3 regions of the Micrococcus sp. IITD107 genome follow, and region 1 is predicted to be linked to each of the others. Evidence: riboswitches for the same ligand, from Rfam matches in the RefSeq annotation. Region 1 holds a riboswitch; each other region holds the start of a gene.

Evidence for each region. A riboswitch is a leader RNA that binds a small molecule or an ion and turns the genes downstream of it on or off. The one in region 1 is predicted to bind S-adenosylmethionine.
Region 2: another riboswitch for S-adenosylmethionine. It lies ahead of ACEXHE_RS06705 (methionine ABC transporter ATP-binding protein); the one in region 1 lies ahead of ACEXHE_RS08230 (ABC transporter substrate-binding protein).
Region 3: another riboswitch for S-adenosylmethionine. It lies ahead of ACEXHE_RS07705 (acyl-CoA dehydrogenase); the one in region 1 lies ahead of ACEXHE_RS08230 (ABC transporter substrate-binding protein).

Annotation. Positions count from the first base shown of each region.
Region 1 is NZ_JBHFFN010000003.1:267,710-277,628, reverse strand. Features, by position in the region: gene ACEXHE_RS08255 (sodium:solute symporter) at 1-1,549, opposite strand, end outside; gene ACEXHE_RS08250 (OsmC family protein) at 1,546-2,199, opposite strand; gene ACEXHE_RS08245 (ABC transporter permease) at 2,252-3,019, opposite strand; gene ACEXHE_RS08240 (aliphatic sulfonate ABC transporter substrate-binding protein) at 3,133-4,203, opposite strand; gene ACEXHE_RS08235 (ABC transporter ATP-binding protein) at 4,392-5,279, opposite strand; SAM riboswitch class I at 5,290-5,387, opposite strand; SAM riboswitch class I at 5,631-5,723, shown strand; gene ACEXHE_RS08230 (ABC transporter substrate-binding protein) at 5,828-7,486, shown strand; gene ACEXHE_RS08225 (ABC transporter permease) at 7,491-8,444, shown strand; gene ACEXHE_RS08220 (ABC transporter permease) at 8,564-9,355, shown strand; gene ACEXHE_RS08215 (dipeptide ABC transporter ATP-binding protein) at 9,365-9,919, shown strand, end outside.
Region 2 is NZ_JBHFFN010000002.1:501,679-506,238, forward strand. Features, by position in the region: gene ACEXHE_RS06695 (MetQ/NlpA family ABC transporter substrate-binding protein) at 251-1,135, opposite strand; gene ACEXHE_RS06700 (methionine ABC transporter permease) at 1,242-1,922, opposite strand; gene ACEXHE_RS06705 (methionine ABC transporter ATP-binding protein) at 1,919-2,983, opposite strand; SAM riboswitch class I at 3,049-3,149, opposite strand; gene ACEXHE_RS06710 (3'-5' exonuclease) at 3,253-4,008, opposite strand; gene arfB (alternative ribosome rescue aminoacyl-tRNA hydrolase ArfB) at 4,083-4,526, shown strand.
Region 3 is NZ_JBHFFN010000003.1:155,814-160,373, reverse strand. Features, by position in the region: gene arsB (ACR3 family arsenite efflux transporter) at 1-1,070, opposite strand, end outside; gene ACEXHE_RS07710 (helix-turn-helix transcriptional regulator) at 1,151-1,552, shown strand; SAM riboswitch class IV at 1,644-1,756, shown strand; gene ACEXHE_RS07705 (acyl-CoA dehydrogenase) at 1,849-3,237, shown strand; gene ACEXHE_RS07700 (acyl-CoA dehydrogenase family protein) at 3,237-4,502, shown strand.

The DNA of each region.
Region 1 (9,919 bases):
CGAAGAGCGCGAACACCACCAGGAACAGGCTGAGGCCGGTCAGTCCGAATCCGGCCAGCCAGGGCCAGAGGGTCACGGTTGCCGCGAGCAGCGCGCCCGCGACGATCAGGGCGGTCACGCCCCGCTGCCGACGGCGTCCGGCTCCCACCACCGTCCACCGTCGCTGCACGAGGGTGACCACCACCAGTCCCGCGAGGTTGGCGATCATCCCGACCCACACCGGGTGCACGCCCAGGAAGAACTGCTGGGGGCTGAAACCGGAGGCGGTGTACCAGCCCAGGCCGGCGCCGAATCCGGCCAGCAGGGCCGTGATAGCGGCGGACCGGGTGGCCAGCGGCCAGAAGAACGCGGCCATCACGGGGGCGAAGGTGGCCCCGTTGCGCAGGGTCCAGGCCATCACGTTCCACCATGCCGACTGTTCGGTGCGCAGCAGGGCGAAGAGGACCATGACCACGGTCAGGCCCACCAGGGCCCACCGCGTGTAGCGGACCAGCTGCGCCTCGGTTGCCCGGGGGTTCACGGCCGAGCCGAGGTCGCGCCCCAGGGACGTGGCCCCGGAGAACTGGCATGGCCCGGCCCAGCCCAGGGCGCAGGCCCACAGGCCCACGAAGAACACCCCGGCGGCCCAGGCGGGCAACACACCGGTGATGTACTCCGGGATCGCCACGAGCGGCAGGGGCGCACCGGGGACCACCATGGCCGCGGCCACGCCGATGAACACGCCCAGCAGGATCAGGGGGATGCCCATGACCGCGGCTCGGTACAGCCCTCGCTGGCCGTCCTCCGGCGTCCGGGCGGACATGGACATCTGGAAGGCCGCCTGTGCCAGGGGGACGTTGACGATGAAGGTGCCGAACCAGGCCACGATCAGCGAGACCCCCGCATTGGACAGCTGGAACATCTCCGGGCGCGTGCCGCTGAAGGCGGCGATCCCCCCGGCTCCGGGTGAGACCGCCAGCGCCCACACGCCGACCACGAACATCAGCCCGATCATCAGGACGTTCATGGTCTGGCTGAAGGCCACCGACCGCATGCCGCCGGTGGTCAGGAAGGCCAGCAGCACCACGGCGGTGGCGGCCACGGCCAGCGGCAGGGACAGTCCGGTGACCACGTGCAGCGCCGAGGCGAAGGCGATGGTGGTGGCCACGGAGTACATGGGGAACGTCAGGCCGGTGATGATCGAGCCGATGGCCTTGGCGCCGCGGCCGAACCGATCGCCGATGATCCCGGTCACCGTGACCACGAGCTTCTCGCGCAGCGGCTTCACCAGCAGCAGCGCGATCAGCAGCACCTGGACGGTCTCGGCCACCCCGTACCAGACAGCGGACACCCCGGTGCGGTAGCTCAGCTCCAGGATCGCGATGTAGGAGGATCCGGAGAACAGTCCGGTGATGCAGAACGCCACCGTCCACGGGCTGAAGGTGCGTCCGCCCACGAAGAACCCGCCCTGGCCGGTCTCCTGCCGGCGCACGGCGATCCGTCCCCCGACCACCAGCCAGGCGGTGTAGACCACGGCCAGGCCGATCGTCCACAGTCCCACGGCGGTCATGCGCGCGCTCCGATCGTGACGGTCGGCCCGGTGGATCCGGTGGAGGGTGCATCGGCGTTGACCAGGGTCAGGACCGGCTCCGGCGCGTCCTGGGGGAGCCGCTGCGGCTCGTATCCGCAGGCGGAATTGCAGGCGGCCTCGGCGTCGTGCTCCACGGTGCGCTCCGCGAAGGACCATGCGACCTCCAGGTCCACGTGCGCGTCGCGGAGCAGGTTGACGGCCGGACAGGAGTGCTCGACGTCCGCGGCGAACTGCCGCAGGACGGCCGGATCGGTCTGCGGAGTGCCGATGCAGACCTGGAGCCGGAAGGTGTGGAAGTAGGGCTGGACGTCGGCGGTTCCGGCCAGTCCGCGCTGGTCCTGGCGGGCGAGGGCGTAGGTGTGCACCCCGGTGAGCTCCAGGCCGTGCCGCTGCGCGAGCTGGTCGATCACCACGGTAATGCACGCCCCCACCGAGCCGGCGAGGTACTCCATGGGCGTGGGCCCCTCATCGCGGCCGCCGATCCGCTCCGGCTCGTCCACGGTGAAGGTGAAGTCTCGGACCGCCACCCGGGTCTGCTGGCGCCCGGTCCAGGTGCCGGCGGCCCGCAGCGTCTTCGACGCGTCCTCCCGAGGGGCCTGGGGGAAGCGGTCATGGGAAGTGGAGAGCATGGGTGGTTCCTCCCGGTGATGGGTGACGGGGATCGATGGTGGGGGTCGTGGGTCAGGCCCAGCGGCGCACGGCCCACCGCTCCACCACGCCCAGCAGGGCGTCCGAGAGCTTGCCGAGCACGGCGAGCAGGATGATCGCCAGGATGAGCCGGTCGGTGCGGCCGTTGTTCTGCGAGTCCGTGAGCAGGAAGCCCAGTCCCATGGAGGAGGCGATCAGCTCAGCGGCCACCAGGAACAGCCAGGCCTGGGCCAGGGCCAGCCGCAGGCCGGAGAACACCGCCGGGATGACCGCAGGGAGCTGGACCGTGCGGAGCAGATGCAGCCCGTGGTATCCGAAGGCTCGGCCCGCCTCCACCAGATGGGGGTCCACATGCTTCAGGGCGTAGTAGACCGTGGTGAACACCGGGAAGAACGCGCCGATGGCGATCAGGGTGATCTTGGACTCCTCGCCGATCTTCATCCACAGGATCAACAGGGGGACCCAGGCCAGCGACGGCACCGCTCTGACTGCCCCCACCAGCGGAGAGAACAGGGCATCGGCCCAGCGGGAGAGGCCGAGCAGGGAGCCCACCGCCAAGCCGAGCAGGCCGCCGGCCAGGAAGCCCAGGATCACCCGCTGCGTGGAGATCGCGATGTGATGCAGCAGCTCACCGCGGGTGGCCAGATCCGTCCCGGCTTCGAAGACCGAGGCGGGCGAGGGCAACTGGACAGGGGAGAAGAGCCCCGCTGCGGTCGCGGCCCACCACGCCACCACGAGGATCGCCGGGACGATCAGCCCGATCGCCGCGCGGACCACCGGGCGCGCGGACCCCAGGCGCACAGAGGTGCTGGACGCGGAACCGGAGGATGCGGTGGCCGCACCGGTGACCGTCTCGGGGGAGGCCCTGCGTGGCGCCCGGGTCGACGTCGGGGTGGAGGTGGGGGTGGAGGCGGTCACTGGAGGGCCTTCTGTGCGTAGGTGGGCTCAAGCAGTTCGGCCAGAGCTTGGTCGACGGCGGCCTGGTCGCGGACATCGCCGGTCTCCACGAAGATCGGGCCGACCTTCTCCAGCACGTCCAGCTGCGCCTGGCCGGGCACTGGGTCCACGTCGAGGTTCGAGCGTTCCTCGATCACGGTGGTGGCCACCTCGAGGTCCAGTCCGGCCACATCGGCAAGGATCTGGGCGGTCTCCTCGGGGTTCTCCAGGGCCCAGGTGCGGGCCTGCTCGTACACGTCCACCACGGTCTGAGCCAGCTCGGGGGACTCCTCCAGGAACGACTCGGTGGCGTTGAGGAACCCGTAGGTGTTGAAGTCCACGTTGCGGTAGAACAGCGTGGCCCCGGCCTGCTCGGCGCCGGCCATGATCGGATCCAGACCGGACCAGGCGTCCACGGAGCCGTTCTCCAGCGCGGAGCGGCCGTCGGCATGCTGCAGGTTCTGCACCGTCACGTCGGCGGGATCCACACCGGCCTCTTCCAGCGCCTGGATGAGGAAGAAGTAGGGGTCAGTGCCTTTGGTGGCCGCCACGTTCTTGCCCTCGAGCTGGGACACCTCGGTGATCTCCGAGTCGGCGGGCACCACCAGGGCGGACCACTCGGGCTGGGAGTACAGGCTGATCGTCTTGATGGGCGAGCCGTTGGCGCGGGCCAGCAGCGCGGCCGAACCAGCGGTGGAGCCGATGTCGATCGCCTCCGCGCGCAGGGCCTCATTGGCCTTGTTCGAACCGGCTGACTGGACCCATTCCACCTCGACGCCCTCGTCCGTCAGTTCCTCCTCCAGCCACCCCTTCTCCTTGATGACGAGGGAGAGCGGGTTGTAGGTGGCGAAGTCGATGGACAGCGTGTCCGCGGAGGAGCCGCCCCCGGCGTCCCCTCCGGCGCCGGTGCCGCCGGACGCGGAGTTCTCACCGGCCACGCAGCCGGTCAGGGCCAGGGCGGACACGGCGACGACGGCCAGCCCGGTCAGGGCGCGGGCGCGGCGGGGCCGACCGGCTCGTCGGGTGGGGACAGAGGGGGCGATGCGCATGAGTGGCCTTTCGAGACGAAGCGTTCAGGTGAGTCGAGTCAGACGGTCGATGACCGCGAGATGGTGCCACGTGTCAGTGCTGTCAGAACTGACGAGCATGACAGGGTGATGAGGTGAGGCCGCAGTCGGGACCAGGTCCACCGGGGGTGGACCGGCTCCTGGCCCGCAGGCGGGCCGAGGTCAGTGGGTCAGTGTCGGTGGGAGTCCACGCCGAGCCCCTCGAGCAGGGAGGAGCGCAGGGCGGCCAGTTCGGCCGAGCCCCGGTCGCGCGGGCGGCTGCCCGGGACGGTGAGCACCTGCCGCGTGGTGGCCCCTGGACGGTCAGGGTCGGACGGATCCGCGCCCAGCAGCAGGATGCGGTCGGCCAGCTGCAGGGCCTCGTCCACGTCGTGGGTGACCAGCAGGACCGTGGTTCCGGTCTGGGCGTGGATGTCCAGCAGCAGGTCCTGCATCTTCAGCCGCGTCAGGGCATCCAGCGCACCGAACGGCTCGTCCAGCAGCAGCACCCCAGGACGCCGGGCCAGTGCTCGGGCCAGGGATGCGCGCTGGGCCATGCCGCCGGAGACCTCTCGGGGACGGCGTCCGGCTGCGGCCGAGAGTCCCACCAGCTCCAGCAGACGGTCCACCTGCTCTGCACCGGCACTGCGGCTGGTCCGGGAGGGCAGCCCCAGGGCGACGTTCTGGTGGATGGTGCGCCACGGCATCAGGCGCGGCTCCTGAAAGCCCATGGCCGTGCGGTGGTCATGCGGACGGACCGGCTCCTCGCCGATCAGCACGCTGCCGGAGAACCCCTGGTCCAGTCCTGCCGCCGCACGCAGCAGCGTGGACTTGCCGCAGCCGGAGGCGCCGACGATCGCCAGGATCTCGCCGGGGGCGACCGTCAGGCCCACGTCACGCAGGACGGTCCGCGTCCCACCGTCCACGGGGAAGGACCGGCCCACTCCACGGAAGGTGACCGGAAGGCTGCTGGACGCACCCGCTGAGGTGCGGGCGCCGTCGTCGTGAGCGGTGGACTGTCCGGGAGCGGCGGAGGAGGCCGGGCTGGACAGGGAGGGGGCAGTGGTGACTGCGGTCATGGTGAATCACACTCCATCGGTCCTGGCGGTAGCACCCTCGCCCACGGGGTGAGTGGGGGGTTGCTGCGGCGTCACGGAGCCAGATCTCTCAGCCGCTCTGGATGGTTCGTCTTTCCAGTAGGCCTGATTTTGCGCGGAACTGTCAATTTCTGCGGGCCTGTTGGCGTCATGCGCGGTCACGGGAGATGTCGCGGAAAGTCTGGACGAATTGTCGGTCGAGACGGGGACGAAATCGTCAGCCCATGTGAGCAGGCGGTGAGGGGGCGGTGGTGGGCGGATTCATGACGATGTGTGACTTGAGCGACGTTTCGGAGCTGGCGCGACCCGGGCATCAGGGTGCTAAGTTGTGACCACCCATCCAGAGCGGCCGAGAGATCTGGCTCGATGACGCCGCAGCAACCCGCCCATTACGGGGCCAGGGTGCTACCGCCAGGACCGATGGAGCAGTCACGCGACGATCCCACGGAAGAGCCCTGACGGGACGCGCTCGCGGGCTCTTCGCCAAGACGTTGTGTGGGCTTCCGAGGTCATGAACCGAGGAGCATCACATGAGCAAGATCATCACTCGCAGCCCGGGATCTCGCCAGCGCGGAGCCTTCACCGTCGGCCTGGTCGCCATCGCCCTGACCCTCTCCGCCTGCGGAAACGGTGCCCAAGCACAGAACCCCACCACTGGCCCTGAGTCCGCTGCCGCCTCGGGTGAGCCGGTCGAAGGCGGCCACCTGGTATTTGCCGACGTCGTGCCCGCACCGCGCTGGCAGACCCAGTCGGCTACCGACTACCGCCAGGCGAACGTGCTGAATTCGGTGCTGGACCGCCTGACCTACTACGACGCCGAGACCGAGACACTGGTGCCGTGGATCGCCACGGATTGGTCGCCCAATGACGACCTGACCGAGTGGACCTTCACCATTCGCGAGGGCGTGACCTTCTCTGACGGCACTCCTCTGGACGCAGAGGCCGTGGCACGGAATCTCCAGGTCTTTGGCGAGGGCATCACTGACGCGCAGATCCAGCCCAACCAGGACTACAAGAACTTCGTCTCGGCAGAGGTTACCGGCGACGATCAGGTCACCGTGACCCTCTCCGAGCCCAACGCGAACTTCGTCCGCGCCACCTCCTCGGTGACCAGCGGCTTGGTTGCACCCTCGGTCTTCGAACTCGACAATGCCGGTCAGAACGACATTGCCCAGGTCATCGGGTCCGGTCCTTTCACCTTCGAATCGCAGGTGCCCGATCAGGAGATCGTCTTCACCGCCCGTGAGGACTACGCCTGGGCTCCCGAGACCGCGGAGAACCAGGGTGCGCCCTATCTGGACGGCTTCACGCTGCGCTACCTGCCCGAGGTCGGCCACCGTGCCGGCTCCGTCTCGACGGGTCAGGCGGACCTGGTGCGCGGCATCCAGCCGGTGGACGAAGCCACCCTGGAAGCCGCTGGCCACAGCGTCTATGCAGCACCCGGGACGGACCTGTCCTCCAACCACATGGCCGTCCGCTTCGAGAATGAGGAAGTCTCCGACGCACGCGTGCGTCAGGCCCTGCAGATCGGTACCAACCGCGAAGCCATCAAGCAGACCGTGCTCTCGGACAGCTACCAGCTCTCCGGATCGATCTTGAACCACGGTGCCCCGGGCTTCGTGGACCTCTCGGAGGACTTCGCCTACGACCCAGAGCGGGCCAAGGAACTGCTTGATGAAGCCGGGTGGACTGTCGGCTCGGACGGTATCCGTGAGAAGGACGGCCAGCGACTGGAGCTGACGGTTTCCGCCAGCTCGAACTCGGTGGTCATCAAGCCAGTGTTCGACCTGATGGTCCAGCAGTGGGCGGAGCTCGGTGTGAAGTTGACCAGCCGCGCCGGTGACAACACCTTCTTCTTGCAGGCCCAGACCGACGAGACGGTGCCGCTCTATGGCACCCGCGCCTTCAGCTACGGCGGGCTCGGTCCGCTCTACGGCTCCGGTGGAACCCTGACCTTGGCCGACGATCCCGAGTTCGACGAGCTGGTGGACCGCGCTAACGCCGAGGCCGACGAGGACGCCCGCAACGAGATCCTTGCCGAGCAGCAGGACTACATCGTCAACGAGCAGGCCCACGCCATCGTGCTGTGGGACGAAGTTCAGGTCTATGGCGCTCACTCGGGCACGCATGTGGAGTTCACCACCGGTGCGGCTCCGATCTTCCAGGGTGCCTGGAAGGAAGGAGAGTAAGCAGATGGCACGGTATGCCCTCGGTCGTGTCGGCCAGGCGCTGATCGTGATCTGGCTGGCCTACACCGTCGTGTTCCTGTCGGTGCAGCTGCTGCCCAGCGACCCGGTGACGATTTTCCTCTCAGCTGACGCTGCCCCGGATCCGGCGGTGGTGGCCGCGATGCAAGCGCAGTACGGCTACGACCAGCCACTGATCGTGCAGTACCTTGGCCAGCTGGCCGGACTGTTCGTCGGTGACTTCGGCTATGCCTTGAGCGCCGGGCAAACGGTGGTCGAACGCATTGGCGGCGTCATCGGTTCCACCCTGGAATTGGCGGGCTGGGCGTTCGTCTTCGCCGTCGTCCTCTCCTTTGTCTTGGTGAGTGTGGCGAGCTTGGTGAAGGTGCGCTGGGTGCGTGCCGTGCTGGAGGCTTTGCCGCCGTTGTTCTCCTCGGTCCCGGTGTTCTGGGTCGGTCTGATCGCGTTGCAGGTCCTCTCGTTCCAGCTGGGCGTGATGTCGATATTCCCTGATGGATCGTTCCTCTCGCTGACGGTTCCGGTGGTGCTGTTGGGTGCTTACGTCTCCGCACCGATCGCGCAGGTGCTGTTCAAGGCGATCGAGCAGACCTACGCCCAGCCCTTCGTCGACGTGCTGCGAGCCAAGGGTGCCTCAGAAACGCGGATCTTCTTCGCGCACATCCTCAAGAACTCGGTCGCGCCAGCCTTCACCGTCATGGCGATGGCCGTCGGTGCGCTGCTGGCCGGATCGGTCATTACCGAGACGGTGTTCTCCCGCTCCGGGCTGGGCCAGATCGTCCTCCAGGGCGTCACCGCCCAGGACATCCCCCTGGTCCAAGGGCTGGTCCTGATCACGGCCACAGCGTTCGTGGTCTTCAGCCTCATTGTCGATCTGCTGCACCCGCTACTGGACCCCCGGGTCTTGAAGGCTCATCCGGCTGCTGCGGGAAGGACACGGTAATGGCACTGGCAATCGTAGAAGATGTGGTCGCTCACCAGCCCGGCCCAACCGCTGGGCCCGCTGCTGGACCCCATGATGCCAACGATCTGGCACCGGCCCGCGCTCGCCGTCGGCGCCGCGTGGACTGGCCACTGCTGTTGTCCGGTCTGCCGCTGCTGCTGATTCTGGGCTTTGCGTTCTTTCCGGGGGTCTTCACCTCGCAGGATCCGTTGAACGGCATCGCCACGCAGGTGATGCAGGGCCCCTCGGGTGAGCATTGGTTTGGCACCGACCACCTGGGCCGAGATGTCTTCGCTCGAGTGGTCTACGGGACCTCGCAGACTTTCTTGACCGCCGGGTTGGCTGTCTTGGTCGGGCTCGTGGTCGGCAGTGCGCTCGGATTGGCATCGGCAACGCTGGGCCGCTGGGTGGACCCGGTCATCATGCGCCTGATCGACGTGCTGTTGGCCATCCCGTCCTTCCTCATCGCGCTGATCATCGTCACCGCCAGCGAGCCTGGACCGATCTCCTTGGGCATCGGCGTCGGTATCGGGTCGATCGCGACCTTTGCCCGGCTGACCCGCACCGAGGTCATGCGCATCCGTGCCTTGGACTACGTCGAAGCGGCACACCTCAACGGCGGCAACGCCTGGTCTGTGGCGCGTCGACATGTCGTGCCGAACGCGGCCGGGCAGATCCTGTCCCTGCTGGTCGTCGACTTCGGCGTCGCCATCCTGGCGATCTCCAGCCTCGGATTCCTGGGCTTCGGCGCCCCGCCACCCACCCCGGAATGGGGACTGATCATCGCCGAGGGGCGCCAATACTTGGGTGCCGCCTGGTGGATGACCACACTGCCCGGTCTTGTCATTGTCCTCACCGTCGTCCTGCTGGGCATCTTCGGACGACGCGTACAGAAGCTGCTGCGGTTCTAGGAGACTCTCATGACCATCCACACAAACAGTCCCGCACACACGACGGCGGATTCCGCCCCAGTTCTTGTCGATATCCAAAACCTTCAGGTCACCTACGGGGACAGCTCGCCCGCCCTGGACGGAGTCGACCTAACGATCCGCCCCGGCGAGGTCGTCGCCTTGGTCGGCGAGTCTGGGTCCGGAAAGTCCACCCTGACCAAGGCCATCATTGGGCTGCTCTCGGGTAGCGGTCGTGTCACCGGCGGCACTCTGACCTTCGACGGTCAAGACCTGGTGAACGCCTCCACTGCGGAGTTCCGCAGGGTCCGGGGAACCAGGATCGGGTTGGTGCCTCAGGACCCTGGGGCCTCGCTCGACCCGGTCCGCACCATCGGATATCAACTCACCGAGGTGTTTCGCATTCACCCGCAGAAGGAGCTGCGATCCAAGGAATCCCAGCTTGCCGAAGCTGCACGCCTGCTGGACTTGGTGGGCATCGACCGTCCTGAGCAGCGCCTGCGTCAGTTCCCCCACGAGCTGTCGGGCGGACTGAAGCAGCGTGTGCTGATCGCCATGGCCTTCGCG
Region 2 (4,560 bases), on a different contig from region 1:
GCACGGCACAGCAACGGGCGTGAACTCGCCCTGCTCCTGCCGGAATGCGTCACGCCTGCGACTTTGCGTACCGACTGCCGGTACGACAAGTCGCAGAGGTGACGCAGAACGCCGGGGCAGCGTCCAGACGGCCACGGCACCCCCACAACGAGGCCGGCCCAGCACCTGCCCAGCGTGGTGCTGGGAGGTGCTGGGCCGTCGTCGGGAAGCCGGCGGAGCCGGGTCCGGAGCTGCGGGCGTGCCTGCCGGATCAGAAGGCCGGGGTCACGTCACCGTTGGGCCAGGTCTCCTCGATGTAGTCCTTGACCTCCGGGGAGTGGAGCAGCTCGTCGAGCTTCTCGATGGCCGGGGTCTTCTCGCCCGCGCGCCAGGCCAGGAAGTTGGCGTAGGGGTTGTTCTCCACCGACTCCACGATCACGGCGTCATCCGTGCTCATCCCGGCCTGCAGGATGAAGTTGCCGTTGATGATGGCCAGGTCGATCTGCGGGTCCTGGACGATCTGGACCAGGATCTCGGGCTGGTTCTCCTCGAACTTCAGGCCCTTGGGGTTCTGCTCGTCGGTCAGGGACAGGGCGGCGGAGTCCTCTTCGATCCCGGAGAGCAGCCCGGCGGTCTCGAGCATCTTCAGGGCGCGGGGCTGGTTGCCCGGGTCATTGGTGATGGCGATGGTGGCGCCGTCCGGGATGGACTCGGGGGAGTCGTGCTTCTCCGAGAACCCGGCGTAGGGCTCGATGTGCACCCCGGCGCCGTGCTCGAACTCGTAGCCCTTCTCCTTGACCTGGGCGTTGAAGAACGGCTCGTGCATGTAGTAGTTCGCGTCCGTGGAGCCCTCATCCAGGGAGATGTTGGGCAGCTGGTAGTCGTCGAACTCCTCGATCTCCAGGTCGATCCCGGCGTCCTCGGCCAGGTTCTCGTCCACGAACTCCAGCACGCGGGCGTGCGGGACCGGGTTGGCGCCGACCTTGACCACGGTGCGGTTGGCCGGGTCCAGGGTGGCGTCAGCGGACGGGGCGGTGTCCCCGCCACCGGCGCCGCAGGCGGCCAGTGCGCCGGCCAGGGTCAGTCCGCCCAGGCCCAGCAGCAGGCGGCGGTTCAGGGGAGTGCGGGGGGTGTTCAGATTCGACTGGTTCGACATGGTCTTGGCCTTTCGTGCCGAGGGTGCGGAGGGGTACAGGAAGGTCAGAGGTATAGGACGTTCAGGGTGTGCAGGAGGTCAGGACGTGCGGCCGGGGCCGTGCCCGTCAGCGGTGGTCCACGCGGCGGATGATCAGGTCGCCGATCCACTGGATCAGCTGGACCAGCAGGACGATGATCACGATGATCACCAGCATCACGCCGGGGTCCCAGCGCTGGTAGCCGTAGTTGTAGGCCAGTCGGCCCAGGCCGCCGCCGCCGATCAGACCGGCCATGGCCGAGTAGCCCACCAGGGTGACCAGCGTGGTGGTCACCGAGGCGACCAGGCCCGGCATGGCCTCCGGGAGCATGACCTTGCGGATGATCTGACCGCGCGTGGAACCCATCACCCGGGCGGCGTCCACCGTCCCTGAGGGCACCTCCCGCAGCGAGGTCTCCACCAGACGCGCGAAGAACGGCACGGTGGCGATCGTCAGAGACACGCAGGCGGCGATCGGCCCGATGGCCGTGCCCACCAGCCACTGCGTGAACGGGATCAGCGCGAGCATCAGGATGGCGTACGGGATGGAGCGGGTAATGTTCACGACCACCGCGGAGAGCAGCGCGTTCAGCCAGCGCACGGGGCGCAGTCCCGCGGGGGAGGTGACGTGCAGGACCACGCCCAGGGCGCCGCCGATCAGCACGGTCAGCACTCCGGAGATCGCCACCATCTGCAGGGTCTCCACCAGTGCCTCGGGCAGCGCGTTGGTGGTGACGGGGTTCTCGATCAGTTCGGTCAACCAGTTCACTGGGCACCTCCGAGGGTCTGGGCGGTGTCCTGGGCGGCCTCCAGCTGGGTGCGTGTGCGCACCTGGGCCCGGAAGTCCCACTCCTTCAGGAAGTCCACGACGACGGCCGCATCAGCGGGTGCTTCGGCACCGGCAGGTCTGGGGCCGGGATCCGGCAGGGAGAGCAGATAGTGGGAGAAGCGCTCCCCGGCCAGGTCCTCGATGGACCCGGCGACCACCCGGACGGGCTGGTCGAAGCGGTTCTCGATCAGGCTGGCCACCGGGATGCCGGCGCTCTCACCGCGGCCGAGCACCTCCACGAGGGTGCCCTCGGTGTCCAGGGCGGACTCGGGCAGGGGCAGCAGCGCCGCGGAGAGCCGGTGGTCCAAGCGGGAGGCCACATCGGCCAGGGGACCGCCCTCCACGATCCGTCCAGCCTCCAGCAGGGAGACGGAGTCGCAGAGGCGCTTGACCACGTGCATCTCATGGGTGATGACCAGCACGGTCAGCCCCAGGCGGGAGGAGAGGCCCCGGATCAGCTCCAGGATCCCGTCCGTGGTGGCCGGGTCCAGGGCAGAGGTGGGCTCATCGCACAGCAGGATGTCCGGCTCGGTGGCCAGGGCCCGGGCGATGCCCACGCGCTGACGCTGGCCGCCGGAGAGCTGGGCGGGGTAGGAGTTCTCGAAGCCCTCCAGGCCCACCAGGCTCAGCAGCTCCTGGGCGCGGGCCCGGCGTGCGGTCTTGTCCTTGCCGGTGACCTCCAGCGGGTAGGCCACGTTGTCCAGGGCGGTGCGGGAGGAGAGCAGATTGGCGTGCTGGAAGACCATGCCGATCCGCCGGCGGGCCTTCAGCAGGTCCCGGTCGCTGACGGAAGCGAGGTCAGCACCGTTGATGGACACGCTGCCCTCGGTGGGCCGGTCCAGCAGGGTCAGGCAGCGCACCAGGGTGGACTTGCCGGCGCCGGAGTGCCCGATGATCCCGTGCACGTCACCGGCGGGGACCTCCAGGTCCACGCCGTCCAAGGCGGTGATGGTGCGCGAGCCCTGGGGGTAGAGCTTGCGCAGTCCCCGGATGGAGATCATCGGCGCCGCAGTCGCGGCAGAGCCGGGCGGGGTGTTTCGGGCAACGTCAGACACAGTGGAAACTCCTTCCATCGTTCCTGGCGGTAGCACCTGCGCCGGCCCCTGTGGGGGTGCGTGGTTGCTGCGGCGTCCTCGATCCAGGTCTCTCAGCCGCTCTTGATGGGATGCGGTCCGCTGGGCGTGGACCGGTGGGTCTCACGCCGGCAACGTGCCGCGTCGAGTCAGTCTAGCGGCCGAGGGGCCCGCTCATGCGCACTGTGTCCTCTACGTCACAACGCACGCTGGACGGGCCACTCACCTTTGACCACGGCGGCGGGGTCCTTGCGGCGCAGGTACTCCTGGAAGCTGGCCGACTGCTCGGCCTTCCACCGGATCTGCTCTTCATGCAGCTGCTCGAGGGCCACCCGGACCTGCGGGTAGCGCCGGGCCAGGGCATCAGCCACCCCGACGGCGGCCAGCGAGTCAGCCGCGGAGGTATGGGCATCCAGCAGGGGCACCCCGTAATGGGCGCTGACGTCCGTCAGGGTCCGCTTGCCCTTGCGGAAACGGTCCACCTGCTTGTCGATCACATACGGATCCACCACCGGGACAGGGGAGAGCGGGGGCAAGCCATGACGGACCAGCTCCCGGTCCATCACCGTGAAGTCGTAGACGGCGTTGAACGCAATCACCGGGATGCCGGTGGTGAACATGTCCCGCAGGGTCTCACCGATCTCGGCTACCGCCACCGGGGCGGGCATGCCCTCGGCCTGGGCCTTCTCCGTGGTGACCCCGTGCACGGCAGCGGCCTCGGCGGGGATCGGCACTCCCGGGTCCACCAGCCACTCATAGGAGGCGGCCGGCTGACCCGTGGGGTCCACGAGCACCAGGGAGGCGGTCACGATCCGCGCGGTGTGCGGGTCACGCCCCGTGGTCTCCAGATCGAAACCGGCACGCAATCGCTCATGCCAGGGGCCGTCGTCGTGCCCAGGGGGAACGGTGGCGGGCGCGGCGGGCTCAGGGGCGGCAGGCTGTTCGAAGCTCACCTGGCCCACGCTACCGGCAGGGACGGACATCGTGACGTCACCCACAGGGGGATGTGCACGCCTACCCTGGACGGATGCGCCCGTTGAGCATCGAGCCCGGCCCCGGGATCCCCGGGGGAGCTGTGGTGCCCGCGGCCGAGCTCACGGAGCAGTTCGCGCGCTCGTCCGGACCCGGCGGGCAGGGCGTGAACACCACGGACAGCAAGGTCCAGCTCTTCCTGGACCTGGCCACCACCACGGCGTTCACCGAGGCCCAGCGCCAGCGGGTGCTGCGGAACCTGGAGCATCGGCTGGCCGGCACGGTCCTGATGGTGGAGGCCTCCGAGCAGCGCGCCCAGGTGCGGAACCGGACCGCCGCCCGCCAACGGATGGCCGAGCTGTTGCGTGAGGCCCTGGCCCCACCACCCCCGGCGCGGCGGGCCACCCGTCCCACCCGGGGATCGGTGCGGCGCCGACTGGCGGCCAAGCAGCGCCGCTCCGAGATCAAGGATGCCCGGCGCAAGCCCCGCGACGACTGACCCTGTGACGTTACGGAGCCCACCCGGATTCGTG
Region 3 (4,560 bases), 110 kb from region 1:
GGGAACAGCTTCGGTGCCAGCCAGATCGCCACGTAGACCAGCCCAATCAAGATCGGCACCTCGATCAGGGGACCGACCACGCCGGCCAGCGCCTGGCCCGAGGTCACGCCGAACGTGGCGATGGAGACCGCGATGGCCAGCTCGAAGTTGTTGCCCGAGGCGGTGAAGGCCACCGTGGTGGAGCGGGCGTAGTCCAGACCGACGGCGCGGGAGAGCAGCAGCGAACCCAGGAACATCACCACGAAGTAGACCACCAGCGGGATGGCGATCCGGGCGACGTCCAGCGGCTGGGAGAGGATCGCGTCCCCCTGCAGGGCGAAGAGGGTGACGATGGTGAACAGCAGTCCGTACAGCGCCCACGGGCCGATCCGCGGCAGGAACCGCTCCTCGTACCAGGTCCGTCCCTTCGCGCGCTCACCGACCGTGCGGGTGAGGAACCCGGCCAGCAGCGGGATGCCCAGGAACACCAGCACCGAGAGGAAGATCGCCCAGACGCTGAAGTCCACGCCGGTGGTGGGCAGTCCCAGCCAGCCCGGCAGCACCTGCAGGTAGAACCAGCCCAGCCCGGAGAACGCGATCACCTGGAACACCGAGTTGATGAACACCAGCACGGCCGCGGCCTCCCGGTCCCCGCAGGCGAGGTCGTTCCAGATCAGCACCATGGCGATGCACCGGGCCAGCCCCACGATGATCAGCCCGGTCCGGTACTCCGGGTGGTCCGGCAGGAACGCCCAGGCCAGGGCGAACATCAGTGCCGGGCCGATGATCCAGTTCAGCACCAGGGACAGGGCCAGCAGTCGCCTGTCCCCGGTCACGCGGTGGGTCTGGTCGTACCTCACCTTGGCCAGCACGGGGTACATCATCACCAGCAGACCGACGGCGATCGGCAGGGACATCCCCATCACCTGGACCGACTCCAGCGCCTGGTCCAGACCGGGGATCAGGGCGCCCAGCGCCAGTCCGGCGCCCATGGCGAGCAGGATCCAGACCGCCAGGTAACGGTCGAGGAAGGACATCCGTGCGGCCACCGGGGTGTCCGTGGGCGCAGGCTGCGGTGGTGCGGTGGTCATCTGGTGGGCCTTCGGTCGGCGGGAGCGGGGCAGGTTCAGGATGCCTGACATATTGATGGTCGTCAATGTATGGTGAGGTGATGACCACCACGACGACGGCCACGCATCTTCCGCTGAAGGGTCCGCCTCCGTGCTGCGCAGGTGACGAAGCAGCTGACGAGAGGTCCTCGGAGGGCGGCTGTTGCCTGGGCAGGACGCCGCTGGGGCGGCCCGATGCCGAACGGCTCAGCGTCAAGCTCAAGGCGCTGGCGGATCCGTCCCGGCTCCAGCTGCTCTCGCATCTGGCGAGCCGAGGCTGTGGCGAGGTCTGCTCCTGTGACCTGGGGGCCGACGTCGGGCTCTCCCAGCCCACTGTCTCTCACCACCTGAAGAAGCTCGTGGAAGCTGGGCTGCTCACCCGGGAGCAGCGCGGGCGCTGGGCGCACTACTCGGTGGTGCCGGGGTCGCTGGACGAGCTGCGGGACCTGTTCGACCTGCGCTGAGCGCGTCCCCGCGGAGGACGCGGCGAACATGACGGCCCGTGACGGGGCCCACTGGACACCCCTCGCCGGGCGCGCCTAGGGTCAGGCACAGAATCACGAGTTCCGGTGCGAAGCCCTGGCTGGCCGGACAGCAACCCTCTCGCTGTAGCGGGGTGCTCCAGGTGATGATTCGGTCGGCACGAACGTGACCGGCAAGTACGGCGCTCCCGTGGGCACCCGACTGACTCGTCTTCCGGCCTGCTCGTGAACTGTCCCGCTGGTCCTGCGGTGCGCTGATCCACCGGAAGGTCAGCTCCGTGACTTTACTGCATCAACCCGACGCGTCCACCGATGCCGCTACCGTCAGCGCGGCGTCCGCCACCTTCGAGCAGCTGCGCCAGGCCGTGGGGGAGAACGCTCCCACCGACGAGCAGCTCACCGCCCACTTCGCCCCGGTCTTCGCCGCGATCGCTGCAGGTTCCGACCAGCGCGAACAGGACCACACCTTGGCGTTCGACGCCATCGAGCTGCTGCGCCAGAGCGGCTTCACCCGGGTCCGCCTCTCCCACGAGCGTGGTGGCATCGGGGCGAGCCTGCCTCAGCTGGCCCTGCTGTTGGTGGATCTAGCTGCCGCCGACTCCAACCTGCCTCAGGCCCTGCACGGGCACTACATGTTCACCGAGCAGCACGAGGCCGAGTCGCAGGGCGAGGTCTCGGACTGGTGGATCGGCCAGGTCGCCGAGGGCAAGATCTTCGGCAATGCCCTGGTCGAGCTTCCCCCGTCTGCTGGCAAGCGACCGGTCATCTGGACCCCCGTCGACCCGGCGGCAGCTCCCGCCGCCGAGGGACCGACCCCGCTGGCCCACATCACCGGGGACAAGTTCTACTCCACTGGGGCACTGTTCGCCGACTACCTGCTGGTGACCGCCACCCAGCCGGGCCAGAACGGCGACGACGACGCCGTCTACTTCACCATCGTCGACGCCACCGACCCCGGTGTGCGCCGGATCGATGACTGGTCCGGATTTGGTCAGCGCCTAACCGCCTCAGGCACCACCACCTTCGACGACGTGCCGGTCTACCCCCACCGGCTCCAGGAGTTCGACACCCCTACGGGAGTGCTGGCCTACACCGTGCTGTGGATCGTCCTGGCCGCCACCCAGACCGGGATCGGTCAGAACGCGTTGCACCAGATCACCCAGTTCGTGCGCGAGCGCCGACGGACGTACAACCACGCCGCCGCCGAGACCCCCGCTCAGGACCCCCTGGTGCACGAGGTCATCGGCGCGGTATCGGCCAAGGTCTCGGTGGCCCGGTTCGCCGTGGCCGGGGCGGCCGCCGTGGCGGAGAAGTCCTTCCGCGCCGTCGGCGGCCACACCGACCTGGAGGACCCGGTGGTCATCCAGGCCCACACCGAGGCGAACATTGCCCTGTCGGAGACCACCGCGGTGGTCTCCGAGCTGATCCTTCAGGCGACCAACCAGATTTTCGAGTCCGGCGGTGCCTCCACAGTCGACACCGGAAAGCACCTGCACCGCCACTGGCTCAACGCCCGCACGATCGCCAGCCACACCCCGCTGATCTACCGCGTCCAGGCGGTGGGAAACTACCGGATCAACGGCATCACCCCGCCGTTCCACTCCACCGCCCGCAACTCCGACCCGAACGCCGCAGCCGCCGCCGCTCAGACCACTCAGGGAGCATGATGACCGCTCAGACCGAGACCACCCAGACCATCAAGACCGCGAACGCCGGCTCTGAGAAGCTGGCCGCACTCCGCGAACGCCTGGCCCCGGAGTTCGCCGGCATCGCCGCCACCGCGGTGGAGCGCGAAGCCGACCACGTGATCGACCCGGAGGTCGTGCGCCGACTGGCCGCGGCCGGCTTCACCTCCCTGCGCGTGCCGACCGAGTACGGCGGGGCAGGACTGTCCTTCGCCGAACAGGCCGAGCTGATCGTGGAGCTGGCCCGTGCCGACTCCAGCATCGTCCAGGCACTGCGTGCACACCTGATCAACCAGGAGTCCGTGCTGGGCCACCCGAACCCGGCCTACCGCGAGCGCTGGCTGCGCCGGATTGCGGAGGGCGCCGTCGTCGGGAATGCCATCACCGAGATCAACAACGCGGTGGGGGAGGGCACCACTACGCTGACCCGCGATGCGGAGGGCACCTGGCGGCTGAACGGCACGAAGTACTACTCGACCGGCACGCTGTACGCCGACTGGATCATCGTCGCGGCGGTGGACGCTGAGGGCGAGGAGACCGCCGCGATCGTGGCGGCTGACGCGCCGGGCGTGACCCTGCTGGACGACTGGGACGGCTTCGGCCAGCAGCTCACCGCCTCCGGCACCACCGTCTTCGAGAGCACGCCCGTCGCGGAGGAAGAGGTCTTCGACGGCGGGCTCGACGACGGAACCCGCGTGGCCACCGGTCAGGCGGCTTGGCAGTTCCTGCACCTGGCCGCCCTGACCGGGATTGGGGAAGCCATCGTGCGCGACGCCGCCGAGTACGTCCGCGGGCGCCGTCGCAGCTTCTCCCACGGTGCCGCCGAGCTGCCCCGCGACGACGCCCAGGTGCTGCAGGTCGTGGGCGAGCTGTCTTCGGCCGCGTTCGCCGCCAGGGCGGCCTTCGACTCCGTGGTCGCCGCCCTCGGCGGTGTGCTGGAACGCGAGGGCTCGCTGGGCGCCGTGGGCCTGCAGCTGCCCGAGGACGTGGTCGACGCCCTGTACGTCCGCGTCTACCAGGCCCAGCAGGTCATCGCCAAGACCGTGCTGGGCGCGGCCACCGCCCTGTTCGAGGTCGGCGGCGCCTCCGCGGTCAGCGGCAGCCGCGGTCTGGACCGGCACTGGCGCAACGCCCGCGTGCTGGCCCAGCACAACCCGCTGATCTATCGCGCCCGACTGTTGGGCGACTGGGAGGTCAACGGCACCGCCCCGGGACGTTCATACCGCCTGGGCTCGGTCCAGAACTGATCTGGCCCTGACCCGGCCCTGACCCGGCCCTGACGGCCGAACCCCGGCCCCATCGCTG